4 regions of the Neobacillus sp. GCM10023253 genome follow, and region 4 is predicted to be linked to each of the others. Evidence: riboswitches for the same ligand, from Rfam matches in the RefSeq annotation. Region 4 holds a riboswitch; each other region holds the start of a gene.
The links. A riboswitch is a leader RNA that binds a small molecule or an ion and turns the genes downstream of it on or off. The one in region 4 is predicted to bind cyclic di-GMP.
Positions count from the first base shown of each region.

Region 1: linked by a shared signal. The riboswitch ahead of ACFPA1_RS07650 (hypothetical protein) and the one ahead of ACFPA1_RS23965 (hypothetical protein) in region 4 are both predicted to bind cyclic di-GMP.
Region 2: linked by a shared signal. The riboswitch ahead of ACFPA1_RS25595 (anti-repressor SinI family protein) and the one ahead of ACFPA1_RS23965 (hypothetical protein) in region 4 are both predicted to bind cyclic di-GMP.
Region 3: linked by a shared signal. The riboswitch ahead of ACFPA1_RS22880 (OmpL47-type beta-barrel domain-containing protein) and the one ahead of ACFPA1_RS23965 (hypothetical protein) in region 4 are both predicted to bind cyclic di-GMP.

Region 1 covers NZ_JBHSHV010000006.1:33,204-37,378, reverse strand. The annotation lists gene ACFPA1_RS07655 (metallophosphoesterase family protein) at 160-1,377, shown strand; cyclic di-GMP riboswitch class I at 1,617-1,704, shown strand; gene ACFPA1_RS07650 (hypothetical protein) at 1,733-1,948, shown strand; gene ACFPA1_RS07645 (TIGR03943 family putative permease subunit) at 2,021-2,887, opposite strand; gene ACFPA1_RS07640 (permease) at 2,901-3,794, opposite strand; gene ACFPA1_RS07635 (potassium channel family protein) at 4,093-4,175, shown strand, end outside.
Region 2 covers NZ_JBHSHV010000028.1:75,878-80,052, reverse strand. The annotation lists gene hutH (histidine ammonia-lyase) at 1-383, shown strand, start outside; gene ACFPA1_RS25610 (hypothetical protein) at 419-628, opposite strand; gene ACFPA1_RS25605 (DUF1992 domain-containing protein) at 753-1,127, shown strand; gene ACFPA1_RS25600 (hypothetical protein) at 1,167-1,292, opposite strand; cyclic di-GMP riboswitch class I at 1,691-1,783, shown strand; gene ACFPA1_RS25595 (anti-repressor SinI family protein) at 1,816-1,989, shown strand; gene ACFPA1_RS25590 (helix-turn-helix domain-containing protein) at 2,021-2,347, opposite strand; gene map (type I methionyl aminopeptidase) at 2,618-3,367, shown strand; gene ACFPA1_RS25580 (DUF1128 domain-containing protein) at 3,402-3,626, opposite strand; gene ACFPA1_RS25575 (YtxH domain-containing protein) at 3,805-4,170, shown strand.
Region 3 covers NZ_JBHSHV010000026.1:39,889-44,063, reverse strand. The annotation lists gene flgL (flagellar hook-associated protein FlgL) at 1-252, shown strand, start outside; gene ACFPA1_RS22885 (flagellin) at 428-2,032, shown strand; cyclic di-GMP riboswitch class I at 2,112-2,199, shown strand; gene ACFPA1_RS22880 (OmpL47-type beta-barrel domain-containing protein) at 2,252-4,175, shown strand, end outside.
Region 4 covers NZ_JBHSHV010000027.1:80,552-84,726, reverse strand. The annotation lists gene ACFPA1_RS23965 (hypothetical protein) at 273-770, opposite strand; cyclic di-GMP riboswitch class II at 807-888, opposite strand; gene ACFPA1_RS23960 (hypothetical protein) at 1,313-2,248, shown strand; gene ACFPA1_RS23955 (helix-turn-helix domain-containing protein) at 2,265-2,603, shown strand; gene ACFPA1_RS23950 (hypothetical protein) at 2,642-2,923, opposite strand; gene ACFPA1_RS23945 (hypothetical protein) at 3,051-3,644, opposite strand; gene ACFPA1_RS23940 (hypothetical protein) at 3,660-4,175, opposite strand, start outside.

The sequences.
Region 1 (4,175 bases), on a different contig from region 4:
CGAGTAGCTGGGCTCAGGTGGATTTATTTATGTCTTGCATTCTTTACCAATTTATAATCAATAATTTACATAAGCCATACAGAGAATTAAAATCTCCTTGCTATTTTATTAATAGGTACTTTTTTAATATTTAATAAAAAGACTTGAGGAGGTTTTGTAATGAGTAATCAGGAGTCACACAAGGAGATGGACAGAAGAAAATTTATCAAAATAGGGGGAATAGGCACACTTGCCTTAACATTGGGAGCAGCTGGCCTTCCAAAAGATTTGTTTTCTGGGACAGCCTATGCCGAATTAAATGATGATATGAAACTTCAATTTAATCCAGACGGCAAATTCAAGATTGTTCAGTTTAATGATACACAGGATGATGAAAATATTGACCGCCGTACCATACAGTTGATGGAAAAAGTCCTCGATACAGAGAAACCGGATTTTGTGGTCCTAAACGGAGACAACATCACTGGTGGCTGTGACACTCCTACCGAAATGAAACAAGCCATAAACAATGTGGCGCAGCCGATGGAGCAAAGAGGGATTAAGTGGGCCATTACATACGGAAATCATGATGAGGATTCCACTCCAAAAAGCGGCCTAAATGAGGAGGACATGCTGGGCATTTATATGTCTTACCGATACAATATGAACACACCTGGGGTAAAAGACATAACGGGTACTGGAAACATGAATCTTCTTATCAAAAATTCAAAAGGTACAGATGCGGCATTCAACCTTTGGTTGCTTGACAGTGGAAGATATGCCCCTCAAACGATTGCGGGACAAGATTTTAAAGGATACCCGACATGGGACTGGCTTCGTATGAACCAGGTCAACTGGTATTATGAGACATCGAAAAAACTTGAGCAGCAGTGGGGGCATAAGGTTCCATCGCTTGTATTTATTCATATCCCGCTTTGGGAACATAGATTTATGTGGTTCGGAAGTGTGGACGGAAGAACAGATGCTGATCACGCAAATGCTGTAAACAAACATAATATTGTTGGAGAAAGAAATGAAGAGGAATGCCCAGGGCCAATCAACAGCGGAATGTTTTCAGCTATGCTGGAAAGAGGAGATGTCAAGGGGGTCTTCTGCGGACATGACCACGTAAATACTTATATGGGTAACTATTATGGAATCCTGCTCGGCTATTCCGGCAGCACTGGTTTTGGTGCATACGGCCTTTCGGGGGCTGATCGAAACAGATTGCGCGGTGCCAGGGTTTTCAATTTAGACGAAAACTCAAAGGACGTACTAGTGGAAACTCATATGGTGTTTGCTAAAGATTATGGCATCGATTTGACAGCCAATGACCAAAGTATTGCACCTGGGCCAATAGATGAAGGCAAAAAGAATGAAAAAGTGGTAAGAAATTAAATCATGGGAATTGAATTCAATTTGATTATTTTTTTCATAACATAATCAATTCAAACCCAAACTGGACGCTTAAAAAATTAAAAGTTTTATTTAACATCCCTGCCAACAAGAAAGCTGGCAGGGATGTTAACAATGGAATCAAATTTATAATTGTCACTTTTCTTAGTTTATGTTTACCATAAAAAATATTTTTATGTAATATTTGAAAAAATTGTAATATAATATAAATAATTAGTTTATTTAGATAAAGGCAAACCACTCGAAAGATTGGGACGCAAAGCTACAGGTCTAAGGGTTCGATGAAACTAGGATGGCTGAGCTGCCTAAAATAGTAGATATTTTAGGGGGATTTCATTTGACTACACTTGCTTATGACAACGAACTTGAAATGGACGTGGTGGAACTTAGTGATGAAAATATTATAGAGAGGTACATAACAGCTTTACTAAAAATGGCCGACAAAAATTACAAATTGTTAGAAAAAGAATTGTTGAAAAGAAGGTTATTTTTGGTTGCCTTAGAACGCTATGATAGAAAAAAGACGTTTTTCCAGACTGGCATTTCTGATTAGAGGCGCAGAAGCCACTCGAAAAAGAAAGCTCCAAGGACTTTTTAAAGTGCTTGGAGCTTTCTTTTTTTTATATTAAAAACTATTCCGATAAACATACGCATCTTTCGGTTGTGAAATAATTTTATAATCCGTCACTTTTAAAATAGGGATTTTCATTTTAAAAGGTTGATAATACATCGTGTCCATCGTTCCCGTTACTTCGTACCACTGATCATTTGGGATGTGGACATTTTCAGGAAATTGAATCATCATTCCGAACACACCAGAGTCAGCAATACAGTGAATAATCCCAAATCGGAATAAAAAGATTTGGTTGCCATTTAACCCCGGACCGTTATATGAAAAACCCTTCATCGTCATGGTTTTCCCAACAAATTCCCCGGAAAAATTGTAGATGACTTCCAGGCCTTTTAAATAGTCCTCATCTGTTAAGGTAATATGGTCATTTCCTTTATACGATTTGAATTCCTTTTTGACTAAATCCGTAAATGCATCCTGGCCCATAAATTTACTCATGTCGGGATTTAATATTTGATGCATGCCATAACGGTCGGCCCCGTCCTCTAAAGTAGGAAAACTAAATCCTTTGGCATTAACTAATTGTGAATCTAGGGTCGCTACCGGCAAAAACACACCTGTCAAAGCGGGAAGAACAATCATCGTATACGAAACCGTTCTTTTTAGCTTTTTTCCAAAAGAAGGCTTTTTATGGTCATGTGAATGATCATGATGGCATTCATGACATTCCAATTCTATCTCTGATTTTTTCTCTTTAAGGTACCATCTGATTCCTTCTACAATAGTTAGGAAGAATAGGGCATAAATCATACTGTAGGAAAGAAAGGAATACTTCATATTAATATACTTCGAAATGTTTCCTGATAAATGCAAATAGAAAAACAAGTTGGTAAACAATAATAAAATCACGACGCGAAACATTTTCTTCCCTCCTTTACAGTAATAGTGAACCGATAAATACGAATGCTGAAATTAACGAAACAAGCAGGATGACGAATTTTGGCTTAAACGTACCAAACATCATCAGCAGGTTCTTGATGTCAACCATCGCACCGAATACTAAGAACGTCACGATGGAACTTTGTGAAAACGTGTTTCTGAATGACGAAGCAACAAAAGCATCCGCTTCAGAACAAATCGACAAAATGAACGCCAGTGCCATCATGACAAGAACACCCGCTACTTTTGAATGTCCAAGTGCCGCCAACGTAGAAGTCGGGATAAAGGTTTGCATCGCTGAAGCGATTAACGAACCCATCACCAAGTACTTCCCGACGTGGAAAAATTCATCGATGGTATGAGTAATCACGCTGACCAATTTTTGCTTCGTATTTTGTTTCGAATGGTCATGGACATGAACATGTTCATCCGCATTCAGCCTTAACTGGTTTGTCTTGATCACGAAAGAAAGAACAATCCCGACTAAAATCGAAACCACAATGGCAAACCCGGCACGGTACCAAACCATCGTCCAGCTATTACCAAATGCGATATACGTTGAAAAAAGAACGATCGGATTGATAATCGGTCCCGTGAGCATAAACGAAATCGCGGCAGGAAGGGCCACACCTTTTTCGACTAACCTTTTCGTAATTGGAACAATCCCGCATTCACATCCTGGAAATATTGCGCCTACGAAACTAGCAGTTATCACCGAAAGAATCTTATTTTTCGGCATGATGCGAACAATCATATTCTCCGACACAAAAACTTCTATTAAAGCCGCAACAAAAGCTCCAATCACAATAAAAGGAATTGCTTCTATTATAATACTGATAAATATCGTGTTTAATTGCAATAATTGATTCATAGGAGAACCTCCTGAAATGAAAAAGCGATAAAAAACATAGCAATTATAACAGATAGGAAGATAAATAGGGATATGTTTTATTTCCAAAAGTGGAAGTGATGCACGAGAACCGTCCCCATGCATCATTCCCATGCATCATTAAACCTTGTATTCTACAAAGCTTTTCCCTTAAAATTAATTAGGTAAATGGGGAATTTTTTTTAGAAAGGGGGGAGGTAAGCTGAAAAGGAAGATTGGTTTTGTTTATGAATGTCTGTTAGCGGGTCTGATTATTTTTTCCTTGGCAGCTGAATTGCCCGAGCGGGAAGATTATGTTTTGGGCTGGTTTGTATGGGGGCTTTTCGCTGTCGATTATGTGATACGGTTGATGTTAAGCAAAAATAAATGGGAATTTGTCAA
Region 2 (4,175 bases), on a different contig from region 4:
TGATTATGCAGTATGCAGCGGCTGCACTTGTTTCAGAAAATAAAACTTTGGCACATCCAGCTAGTGTGGATTCCATTCCATCATCGGCAAACCAAGAGGATCATGTCAGCATGGGGACGATAGCATCAAGGCATGCACATCAAATCATCCAAAACACTCGCAGGGTCCTTGCGATTGAGATGATTTGCGCCATGCAGGCCGTCGAATATCGCGGTGTAGAGAAAATGGCGACCCATACGAAGAACTTCTATGAAAAAGGTCGTGAGCAGGTGGCATCCATTAAGCAGGACCGCATCTTCTCGAAGGATATCGAAAGACTGGCAGAATGGCTGAAAACCCTGGAATTTTCTCAGTTTATGAAGAAATTAAGCTTCGAAAAATAAACAGAGTAAAAAGGCGTGAAAACTCTTCACGCCTTTTACTCTGTCTGCTCAGGAAGCAGGCGGGCGGTATCCTGCGGCGTGTCCTCTTCCTCAATTCTATTTTTAAAGGCCTCCTGGGTGACAATAAATTCTTCATCCCCAATTGCCTGCTCAGCATGACTCTCGGTCATGGTGTTCTTGGGGAATTCACCCGGATGGTTTTTGTTTTTATGATTAAAATGTTCTCCACGTGCCAAGTCTAACACTCCTTTCGTTATCGCTTGTAGCATGCCCCAATAAAGCTGAAATCATTACCGATTTATTTTTCAACCAAAATGGACCTTTGTTATAATAAATCTAGTGAGTATGCTAAAAAAGGAGGGCAATAACATGGATATGTTTCATATTGTCTCAGAAGATCGGATTAAAAAAGCATACAAAGATGGAGAATTTGATAATCTTCCTGGATATGGAAAACTGCTGAAGCTTGAAGATTTATCAGGTATTCCAGAAGAACTGCGCATGGCTTACAAAATCATGAAAAATGCAGGCTTTTCAGAAGAGGAAAACCATTTACGCAAAGAGATGATGACCATCGAGGATCTCATCAAAAAATGTGACGACAGCGGTAAGAAGGAAGATTTGCAAAAAAAGTTAAATGAAAAGCTCCTTCGCTTTAATCAATTGATGTCAAAACGAGGGGCGAAAACAAATTCGTCCATTTTCAAAAATTACGAACAAAAGGTAGAAAAACGGTTTAAATAAATTCTGATTAGTAAAAAAAAGCTGGCGAGGAGAGAATTTTTACAATTCCTCTTCACCAGCTTTTTCTTCAAATTTGGCAGGCTTGCACATGCGGTCTAAGAAATAACCTGCAAATACCATAAAAGCAATGGGGATTGAAAAGTTTAACACATGAACAATGGTCAATGCCTATCACCTCTATTTTATTTTGAATATTGACAATATTCCGTATATTATCATGTTGTTAATATTATATGCTAATCGTCACAAATTAGACAAATGTTTTCGTCATAAAATCAGAGCCAAAAATAAAGAAGGAAAATTTTCTTCCCATAAATTAGGAGGATATTCGACTTCAAATGCTCTATTATTTATATATTCCATTTTCAGGCAATGGGAATTAGAGGAAAAAATGCGGGAGTTTGTCAAAAAATGTCTAAAAAAGGGGTTTAGAATATTAAAAATGCTGACAAAAACTAACACTTTGTTATAAAAGGACTAGTTATAATGAACTTACTAAATAGTTAGTGTGAATTTAGTCCTAGAAAAGATGAACTGATGAAATAATAAATAGACAGTTATTTTTCAGAAAAAGGCAAACTTGGTGAAAATCAAGGACGCAAAGCCGAGGGTCTAAGGTGGAAATAGAGAGAAGCTATGATGGCCGGGCTGCCTGAAATACGGGTAAGTATTTTAGGGGGTTGTTAGTATGAATTTGGAGATTGAGCAGATGGAGAAGCTTGACAAGGATTGGCTAGTACTAATTATGGAAGCTAAGAGGATTGGATTATCGGTAGAAGATATTCGAAATTTCCTAAGCGGTAATCACCAATCAGAACAATTTGTTACATACCAAAATGAAAAAACATCCTACAAAAATTAAGAATTTTTGTAGGATGTTTTTTTTGTACATTTTAACTATTGTTTTGATTGTTCCGCCATTTATTAAATTCCAAGAACTCGCGGAATTGATCTTTTGAAACACCGGAGGTCATGGCTTCCTTTACTAAATTCATCCAATCATTGTCCAATGCCGTCTTGTCAATCTGCTCATGTATTAAATGCTCAACCGGAATGTTTAATACACCGGCAATCTTTTCAAGAAACTGTATGGACGGATTTTTTTGAAGGTTTCTCTCAAGCGAGCTTAAATAGGATTTTGCAACTCCTGCCTGCTCTGCTAGTTCAGAAAGTGACATCTTCTTCTCTTGGCGGAATTTCTTTACGCGGTCACCTATCATGGATTCTCACACACCTAAAAATAATTTATAACATCATTCTATCAAAAAGAATTTGAGAGTACCATATTAAGAACAAAGGAATATGGCAAATTATCGAAATTTGCATAATTAGTTTTTACATTGAGAAAGTAGTTTTGAAAAATAAGTCCGTTAGCGTTAATATTAAAGTGTTGCCAAAAATGTCATATAGTAATCGTTTTTATATACCAGCATTCGCACAAATAGGTCTCCAGACAAAAGAATTTATTCAAAAAGGCAGGGGAACATTACATGATTGTCTTAAAGTCACAACGAGAAATCGAAGCAATGAAAAAGGCAGGAGAAATCCTCGCTGCCTGTCACAAAGAAATTGCCAAAATGATTAAGCCAGGGATTACCACTTGGGAAATTGATCAGTTTGTAGAGGGATTTTTAAAAAAGCATAATGCCACTCCGGAACAAAAAGGTTATAAGGGCTACGAATACGCAACATGCGCAAGTATTAACGATGAAATCTGCCATGGCTTCCCGCGCAAAGAACCATTGCAGGAAGGGGACATCGTCACGATTGATATGGTTGTTAATTACAACGGGGCCTTGGCTGATTCAGCATGGTCTTACGCAGTTGGCGAGGTTTCCGAAGAGACTGAGCATTTATTAAAAGTCACAAAGGAAGCCTTGTACAAGGGAATTGAACAAGCGGTTCCAGGCAACCGGATTGGCGATATCGGTCATGCCATTCAGACTTATGTGGAAAGTGAAGGACTCGCGGTTGTCCGCGACTTTATCGGACATGGGATTGGAGCAGTGATTCACGAAAAGCCGGATGTACCGCATTACGGTTTGCCAGGTAAAGGCCCAAGAATTAAAGAGGGAATGGTATTTACGATTGAGCCAATGGTGAATATCGGATTATTATTCACCAAAATGGATTCAAATGGATGGACAGCAAGGACCGTCGATAGCACCTATTCCGCCCAATATGAGCACACAATCGCCATCACCAAAGATGGCCCGATCATTTTAACTGATCAAGATTAAAAAATAAAAAACAGATCTCATTCGAGGTCTGTTTTTATTTTTTACGCAAGTTTCCCAATTCTTCAACTAGAGCCTGCATTTCATTAGGGCTGAAAGAATTCTTTTTCATTACCATTTCATAAATCTCTTTCAACTCTTCATACATTTCCTCATCAAAATGGGAAGGTTTAATTGCGCCTAGATTCAAAACCTTTAACTTCTCTTTAATTTGCTCAATCATATATTCAACATTTTCTACTGACTTCAACGATAAATCCATTTTCGGTCACCCTTTCGGAAATTCATATGTCCATCTTTTCATGTTCACTGAATGATGTCAACACAGAAAAATTAGGGCCAGACTTGCATACCCTTTCTAGATAAAGCAAAATAAATGATAGGAAAATTCATTGGAATAATTTTCATTCATTTTTATGATTAAGCAAGGAGAGGTTAAGATGACAAAGAATAAATTTTGGCAAGGAATGCTGATTGGAGCCATTGCTGGCGGAGCGATTAGTCTCTTCGACAAACAAACCCGTCAAATCATGAAGGAGCACGCTTGCAAAGTTTCCGGAAAGGTGTCTTATGTTGTCCGACATCCGGGTGAAATGGTCGGGAAGGTAAAGGAAACGGCAGAGAAAATTATGGATACCGTCGAGCAGGCGGGAGAAGATATCTCCTATATCATGGATAAGGTGGATGAGCTTCGCGACCTAACACCTAAAGTGACCGAGACAATCAGGGAGACAAAGAAAACTTTCAGAGATGATGTGGATACCGACTTTGTTGAGGAAATCTTTGATGAAAAAGAATTTAAATAAATAAA
Region 3 (4,175 bases), on a different contig from region 4:
ACTTTGGATAAGCAGTTAAGCAATCTTTTGGCCCATCGTTCCTTAGTCGGTACCAATGTGAACCGTTTAGAAATGATGGTCAACCGTTTGGACGAAACAGAAATAACCACTAAGAGCATTCTTTCTAAAAATGAAGATGCTGACATGGCTAAGGTGATAACTGATTTGACCAATCAGCAAACGATTCTAAATGCAGCGCTGTCGTCCGGTGCAAAGTCAATCCAGCCTACGCTAGTGGATTTTTTAAGATAATATTTTTAGAGGTGTTCCCGGGGGCCGGGAGCATCCTTTTTTTGCGAAAATTTCTCCAAATAAGTAAAAAATAATAAAAAATAATCCTCATCCTCTCTCCACTCCACAAAAAATGTCGTTAAAGAATAGTAGAAAGGCAATAAACCAATTTACCTACACTAGGAGGAAAAAAGAGATGAGAATTAACCATAACATTTCAGCACTAAATGCTTATCATCAATTAAGTGCAAACTCAAGCGCGGCTTCTAAGAACTTAGAAAAGTTATCTTCAGGTTTACGTATCAACCGTGCGGCAGACGATGCTACAGGTCTTGCAATTTCTGAAAAAATGAGAGCGCAAATCCGCGGCTTAGACCAAGCTTCCCGCAACGCTCAAGATGGTATTTCCTTAATCCAAACTGCTGAGGGTGCAATGAACGAAACACACAGTATTCTGCAACGTGTTCGTGAACTGGCAAACCAGGCAGCAAACGGAACTTCAACAACTCAAGATAAGGAAAACATCCAAACAGAGGTCAATCAACTGATTGATGAGATTGATCGTGTTGCTAGCGATACAGAATTCAATAGCTTTAAAATCTTAAACGGTGATATCTCTAAAACTGCTAAATTTGCACAATCAACAGGTGGTTCAGTGGCTAATGTAGTTGCTTCATCAACTGCAGCCGCTGGAACAACTACTGTCACAACAAGTGGTCCTTTACTCGATGCCACAGAAGCCATTTGGCAAACGGGTGTATTAATGAATCAAAGTGGTGCAACAGCTGCGCCAGTAGATGGAAAAACAAAATTGACAGACATTGGTGATGGTACAAACAACTATGGTCTACAAGTGGGAGATGAAATCACTCTTTCAGCTGTTGTTGGTGGTGAAGTAAAAACTTCTGTATATGTTGTAACAGCAGAAAGTACATTAGATGATTTTATGTCATCTGTTAAAAATACATTAGGTGCTGCCGATGTATCAATGAGTGCAGGTGTTGGGGATTTCCTAGCTGATACTGGTGCTGAAGGTCTGGACGATAGTAAATCTGCTGCAAACTCTTTGGTTATTTCTGGCCAATCCGGTGCTGCCAATGATATTAGTTCCTTAAAAATAACTGCGACTTCTTCAGAAGGAATCTCACGCTCATCTTTCAATGATGAAATGAATGGCGGCCTAAATGGTGGACTACAACAGCTTCAAGTTGCGGGGAATAAAGATGACTTCATCGCTCAGGTAGATATTAATGGAGATAACGCTGCGGGTACTGGAGATGGAAGAATTGCGGTTCGTTCCAACTCTGTTGTTCAAGTTTCCAATCTGCAATTATCATTTAAGGATACTATTAATGCTGCTGATCAATCTACCATTACAGTGGGGTCAGCTAACAACACAGTTTCAATTCATGTAGGAGCAAATTCTGGTCAAACTTTGGAAATTGGTATAAATGCAATGGACTCAGTCGCATTAGGTCTTAAGAAAGATGGTGTAAATATCTCACTAATGAGTGAAGTAAGTGCTGAGGATGCATTAAAAGTTTTAGATGGTGCAATCAGCAAAGTTTCTTCTGAACGTTCTAAACTTGGGGCAATTCAGAACCGATTAGAACACACAATCAACAGTCTTGGAACCTCTTCCGAAAACTTAACAGCGGCTGAGTCGCGTTTACGTGATGTTGATATGGCGAATGAAATGATGCAATTTACGAAAAATAATATCCTTTCTCAAGCAGCTCAATCTATGCTTGCACAGGCTAACCAACAGCCTCAAGGCGTTTTACAGCTTCTTCGTGGTTAATAGCTGATTATTCCAATTAAAAAGAAGTCTCTTGTTTGAAGGGACTTCTTTTTAAGCTACGGGTATATATATTTTCTTTCGTGAAAAAGGGCAAATTACAGGAAACTGTAGGACGCAAAGCTGCGGGACTAACCTTTTGCCAAAAGTATGTCAGCCGGGTTGCCGCATTATAGTGCCTTTTTCGCATATGTTTTCACATTTTTTTTGGGAGGAAAAGGTATGGGAAAAGTAAGAAGGAAATTATCTTTCCTTGTATTATTTGCATTGTTTTTGCAATTATTTTCACCGATTACATCGGCATTTGCAGCGAGTAATCTAACTACGGCTCCAGCAAATTTGCGCTACTCTCTCGATGGTATAGATAATATCATTTTAAGATGGGACGGGATAACCGGCGCAAGTGGATACCGCGTATATGAAAAAGTAGGGGAAGAATATGTCTTAAAGAAACAAACAACAAACCTTTATTTGTACGTGGCAAGTGTATCAGAAGGAACTCACTCGTATACGGTAACGGCTTATAATAGCACAGGAGAGTCTCCGTATTCAACATTATTAAATGTTGAAATTAACTATCCTGATATGCAAGCACCTAGCGGCGTAACTTCAAATATTATGAACGGCAATGATGTTTCATTAAAGTGGAACCTAGTTGAGTTTGCTACAAACTACAAAGTCTATGAAGTTAAAAATGGCCAAAGGGAATTACTGGCTTCACCATCAAAAGGGTATCAATATTTTACTAATGTTTCTGAAGGTGAACACGTTTATGAGATCACGTCTTTTAATACACAGTATGGAGAATCAGCCCCAACTTCCTTAGTTGTTAATGTTGTTTTTCCAGATATGGCCGCACCGAGCGGTTTAACTTCTTATATCAATGATTTTAGTAATGTTATTTTAAGATGGAATGATGTAACATATGCTGATTCCTATCGTATATATCAAATTGTCGATGGTGAAAGAAAGTTAATAACCACTACAACTGATACAAAACAATATGTAACTAACGTTCCAGAAGGTGTAAATGTTTATGAAGTCACCTCTTATAGTTCCAAATATGGTGAATCAACCGTTGTAAGCACAATTACGGTTACTATTGCCTACCCGGAAATGCTTCCGCCTAATCAAGTTTACCCATATTTCTATAATGGGAACGATCTTTTGCTTATGTGGTCTTCTGCGGCATATGCCGACACATATAAACTTTATCAAGTAATCAATGGCCAAAAACAATTGATAACAACCACCTCTAATCGTTCGTATTACTTTAGTAATCTGCCGGAAGGTGACTATACATTTGAGATCGTATCAGTGAGCGATCGTTTTGGCGAATCTGTCCCGAAAATTTACAATGTATCAGTTGTATTCCCGGAAATGCAGGCACCAAAAGCCTCCATTGAGAAGGATACTCCAAACAGCGCATTTATTAGCTGGTCTACTGCTCCTTATGTAACTGAATACGAAGTTTATAAATTAGTAGATGGTGAACCTGTATTAATCCAAACAACAACAAAAAATTCTTATTATGCAACTGATTTAGCTCAAGGCAAACACGAATACACCGTCATTGCCAAATCGGACCGTTTCGGTAAATCAGCCTTTTCAAATGTTGTTGTAGTAGAAGTGTTTCCTGTATTACCGGCACCTCAAGCAAGCCAACCCGAAGTTAATGGAGATTCATTAAACCTATCATGGGAAGCAGTTCCAGAAGCGGACAAATATAACGTTTATGAAGTGGTAAACGGTGAACGTATCCTTGTAGGAACAACTACTGATGTAAATTATACAGTGGAAACTCCTCAAGATGCAGGCACCCACGAGTACCAAATCGTCCCAGTAACAGCAGACGGCACAGAATCTATCGACTATGCAACCGTTACAGTAGACATCGACAAACCTTCCGATGTCACACCGCCTGTAACAACCGCTGTAACCAACCTAGAATGGTCAAAAGATGATGTCAGCGTCACGTTAACTGCAACGGACGACCTAAGTGGAGTCAAGACAACCTACTATTCTATTGATCTTGGAGAATTTGTAGAAGGTACCAATGCTGTTCTTGATAAAGAAGGTGTCCACACTGTTTCTTTCTTTAGCGTAGATAACGCTGGCAACGTGGAAGAAGTGAAAACGGTAAAAG
Region 4 (4,175 bases):
AGCTCACCCTCTTCCCATTAACCCCTATATCGATATCACCTTTATAGGGTGTGTTCTGTTTATAGAACTATATATCTATGAAAATATTATAATTTAAACTATAGTTTATAGGTATTTTTTCCCTTCGACATGTTCCAACTAGTTTTCGGCAAAATTCAACAAAACCCCCAAAAGTTATTAAAGAATTGTAGAATCTCATTCAATCCAAAAAAGAAGATACCCCTTAAGAGCACCTTCTCTCACATGCAAAGTCTGCAAACACAATCAGAGTATTACTGAATAGCAATCCCATTTACATATAATGTGCCGGTAGTTGAAACTTTCTCAACGTTAGTCACAATATGCCCTGATTTCCCTGGGAACTCTTCCCCAATTGTAGGGATGTCACCAACCTCCGTTAAAATGCCTTCGTATCCTTTCAGATTAAAACCAGTATATTGGTTAGCTTTTCTTGGATCGTATGAAACATTGCTATCAATAGAAGAGGTTCTTTCATGCGTTACATAATGTGTTTGCTCCCCCTTTGTACCCTCACCAGTATCCCATGTGACCGTTATTGCATAAGTATCTTCCGCTTTATACGTGAAAACGAGATTATTAGCCTCTTTCTGCATTTGGGCATTATTGTAGCCTAAAGCAGTTTGAACATCACCTTTACCCACAAAACCTATTCCTGATGATGAGTCGAATGTTACTGCAGCAAACGCTGAACTTGCCATAAGTCCTAGAGCTAAAGCTCCTGCTGCTACCCCTGATAAAATCCTCTTCATAGACCTCTCTCCTCTTAGAAAAGTTTTTATTAAAACCTAAGAGGGCCGGTTACACTACTAGCTCCATATAGCCCAAGTGTCCAATTTAAGGCTATACTTCAAAGCTTCCCCAAGTAAAGGATGTAAATCCAATTTAAAAACTATCATTACATCCTTTAATTCACGATATTTTGTAATATTGCGTGGCCACTTTAATATAAAAATATCGTTTCTATGAATTCATTATAGATTAAACTATAGTTTAATGGTGTTTTTTTCCTACGACATAATTCATGCTAGATTTGCAAATTTCATTCCCATTTATAAAAAAGAGCACTAAACTTTGTTAGTGCGTTTTAAAAAATAGGAGGAAAATAAAGTTGGAGTATTACACCCTTCTATATTAAGAATATATTAAACGATAGTGGAATTGAATGATTTTAGAATGACAAAATCCGTCAAAATTTTAATTTTTTGTAGAAAAATAATTATTTAACTTGTAAATTTTCTCAAGTAACATAATTAAAAATGGTATAAAAGTACTGATTAACAGGAGAATCGTCATGAATCATTTCAGGCGGCAGCATATCTATTTGTTCTTCTTGATTCCTTCCATAGTTTTGACAGATTTATTTATTGTTTTCCCCAAAGAGCTGGAATGGAATATTGTTTTCTTTCTTTGCATTATGGTCCTGTTTGACCAAGTTAATCTGAAGGTTTTTTCCGGTTTCGGCTATTCCTTTTTTCATGTAATATTATCTTTATTAATATTTGACCGTTTCTCCATTGTTTATGGTTTCATTTATCTGCTTGTTGATTGTTTCGTAGCCAGTTTCATTCAAAAAAGAGGCAGTATCCAAGCTAGGATATCCTTGCTCACCATGTATATAATCACTATCATTATCTGTAACGAGATTTATAATGAATATAGTGACAAGACTTATTTAGCTAGATACCTAACTATGCTGCTTATGTTGACTCTGAGCATCGTTCTGAAATATGTCTATGTTTATCTGGAGACTGGGGCAGTATCCAGTAAGTTATTTTTGGACCGGTTTGGACCTATGATGTTTGAAGTAGCGGTTATATTCCCTATACTATCTTTTTTCAATCAGCTTGAGGTTAATCTAGTACTCATTCTTTTTCTTACCTACTATACAATCATTGGATACCTGCATAAGCAGTTTATGTCGATTAATCAATCCCAGATAAATTTATTAACGAAGAAGATAGTGAGAAAATATAAGATCCCTATTGTTTTTATGGATTTGAAAGATATAAAGGGTATTTATTATCCTGAGAAAAAAATGATTATCATCGACGAAAAAATGGATTACCCGGAGCAATTACAAACTATTTTTCACGAGCTGCTTCATTATCAACTACAAAGATATTTTAAAATTCCTAGAAAATCAGAAGAACTTATGATCACATTATTTGAAGCAGCCGTTAGCTGGTACTATATCTTAACGATTAAATACAGCTCGGAAATTGAGTAGGGGAAGGAGGTATACTATGGCCACTCCATTGGGGCAGGAGTTAAGACGATTACGGTTAGAAAGAAATTTACGACTTGAAGAAGTTGCAAAGGGGACTGGGATCACCCTTCAATATTTAAGCATGCTTGAAAAAGGGGATCGTAAGTCAGTTTCGTTTGAGATCATGGCGGATATTTCAAGATTTTACGGAGTGCCGTTAGACTATTTTGCCGCTTTCCTAAAAGTGGAGGAATCCAAGCAGCTCTCGGACGTGGAAATCATGCTTTGGCAGGCTATCAATGAAAAGGTGCGAGAAGAGATTTATTTTAAAAAAGGGAATTCGCTAAAAAGTATTTTTTCAAAATTGTTTCATTAGACCCAAAGGGGGTGGTTTAGACCACCTCTTTAAAATTTCTAAAACCCAATACTTCCTGTATTCAGCGCTACATAAACCACCACAAACATCCCCACCATCGTTACCGCAACAGCAACCCCAAAAACCTTAAATTTACGAAAAAAAGTAAAGCAAATAGTAGGCACAACCACCACAACAATAAAATAAGCCAGCGTCGAATTTAAGTATTGATACACAAGTTTAAACAATTCCGCTTGTTCAAGCCCCATGACATTTAACAGGAGCCAGCCAATAATAATCCCCATAATTACCTGTATACACACCTTCATATGAATTTTCATCCCTCCTAATCTACTTAATTTCTATTCTTTTAAGCTATAACCCTATTAAAATTGTAAAATACTGGTAATATTGGATGCTAAACCATAGCAAAAGGCACCTCATCACCAAGGTGCCTCATCTTAATCCTTATTTATTCATACTCGCCAAAAACCCGCCCAGCAGGTCATCGGCATCAAGATCCTTCTCGTCGGCTTCATCCTCAGTAGGGGACATGGCCTGGTCGATGGTCTCGAAAGCAAACTCGTCCAAATCATCATCAGCCAAGTCAATTCCTGCAGCTATTTCTTCTTCAAAAGGGCTCTCCGAAAAAGAAAGTGGCTCTGGGGCAGGGAAGGCCGTAGTCTCCTGCAGGTACAACGCCTCATCAATATCTACAGCCTTGCTGTTCAACGAGGCCAGCAGTGCGGTCGACCTTACCGGGTCGGAAATCAACTGATAAAGAATGCTTCCCAGCAGTGCTTCGGAATGCTCGTGCTTCAGCCAATCACGCTGTGCTTTCGTTAGCCCCTTGGGGAGGGGGATGGTGACCGTTTCCTTTTCCCGGGAAAAGGACTGGCTTACACCCTCCATAACAAACGAAGCAATTTTGCTGGAAAAATTCCGGCGTTCTGTTTCCTTAATTTTTTGAAGCTGTTTTAATATGTGATCCGGAGTATCAGAAGGGATGCGGAAGGATACAGCTTGGCCCCTTTTGATTTCGTTTTCGGATGCCTTTTTCATAGAATCACCCTAAAATTAACTTTTTACTGGTGCTTTATCTTGGGCAGCCCTTTGCTTCTCAGTTTTACGAACAAAATCCGTAATTAACTTATAATAAGCATTCGACATCATCCAAATGCTTTCCTTCTCGTCCTCAAAGAAATCGATGTTAAAACCATCTAAACCGTTATTCAATGCTTTTAAATATTCCTTTAAAATGATGGACCCGCCGCCGACAAAGTAGCAGATTTCCGTCTGCGAGTTCTTAGACCAGACATTACGCAGCAAGCGGTATTGCTTTTTCGCAAGGTCTAGCAGGATGCGGTCGGTGATGTCATGGACACTTGTCCGGCTTCCTTTCACCATGATGTGATTACGGTCGTTTTTCTTCGTAATAATTTCTACGACATCGCGGCGGCTGTCGAGCTCCACACCGTGTTTTTTACGAATTTCCTCACGAATCATTTCTAGCGATTCGGATACCCCAAGATTAAACCCTTGCGCCTTGTCATCGTCGACATTGCGGTTTTTAATGACGGCGATGTCCGTGGA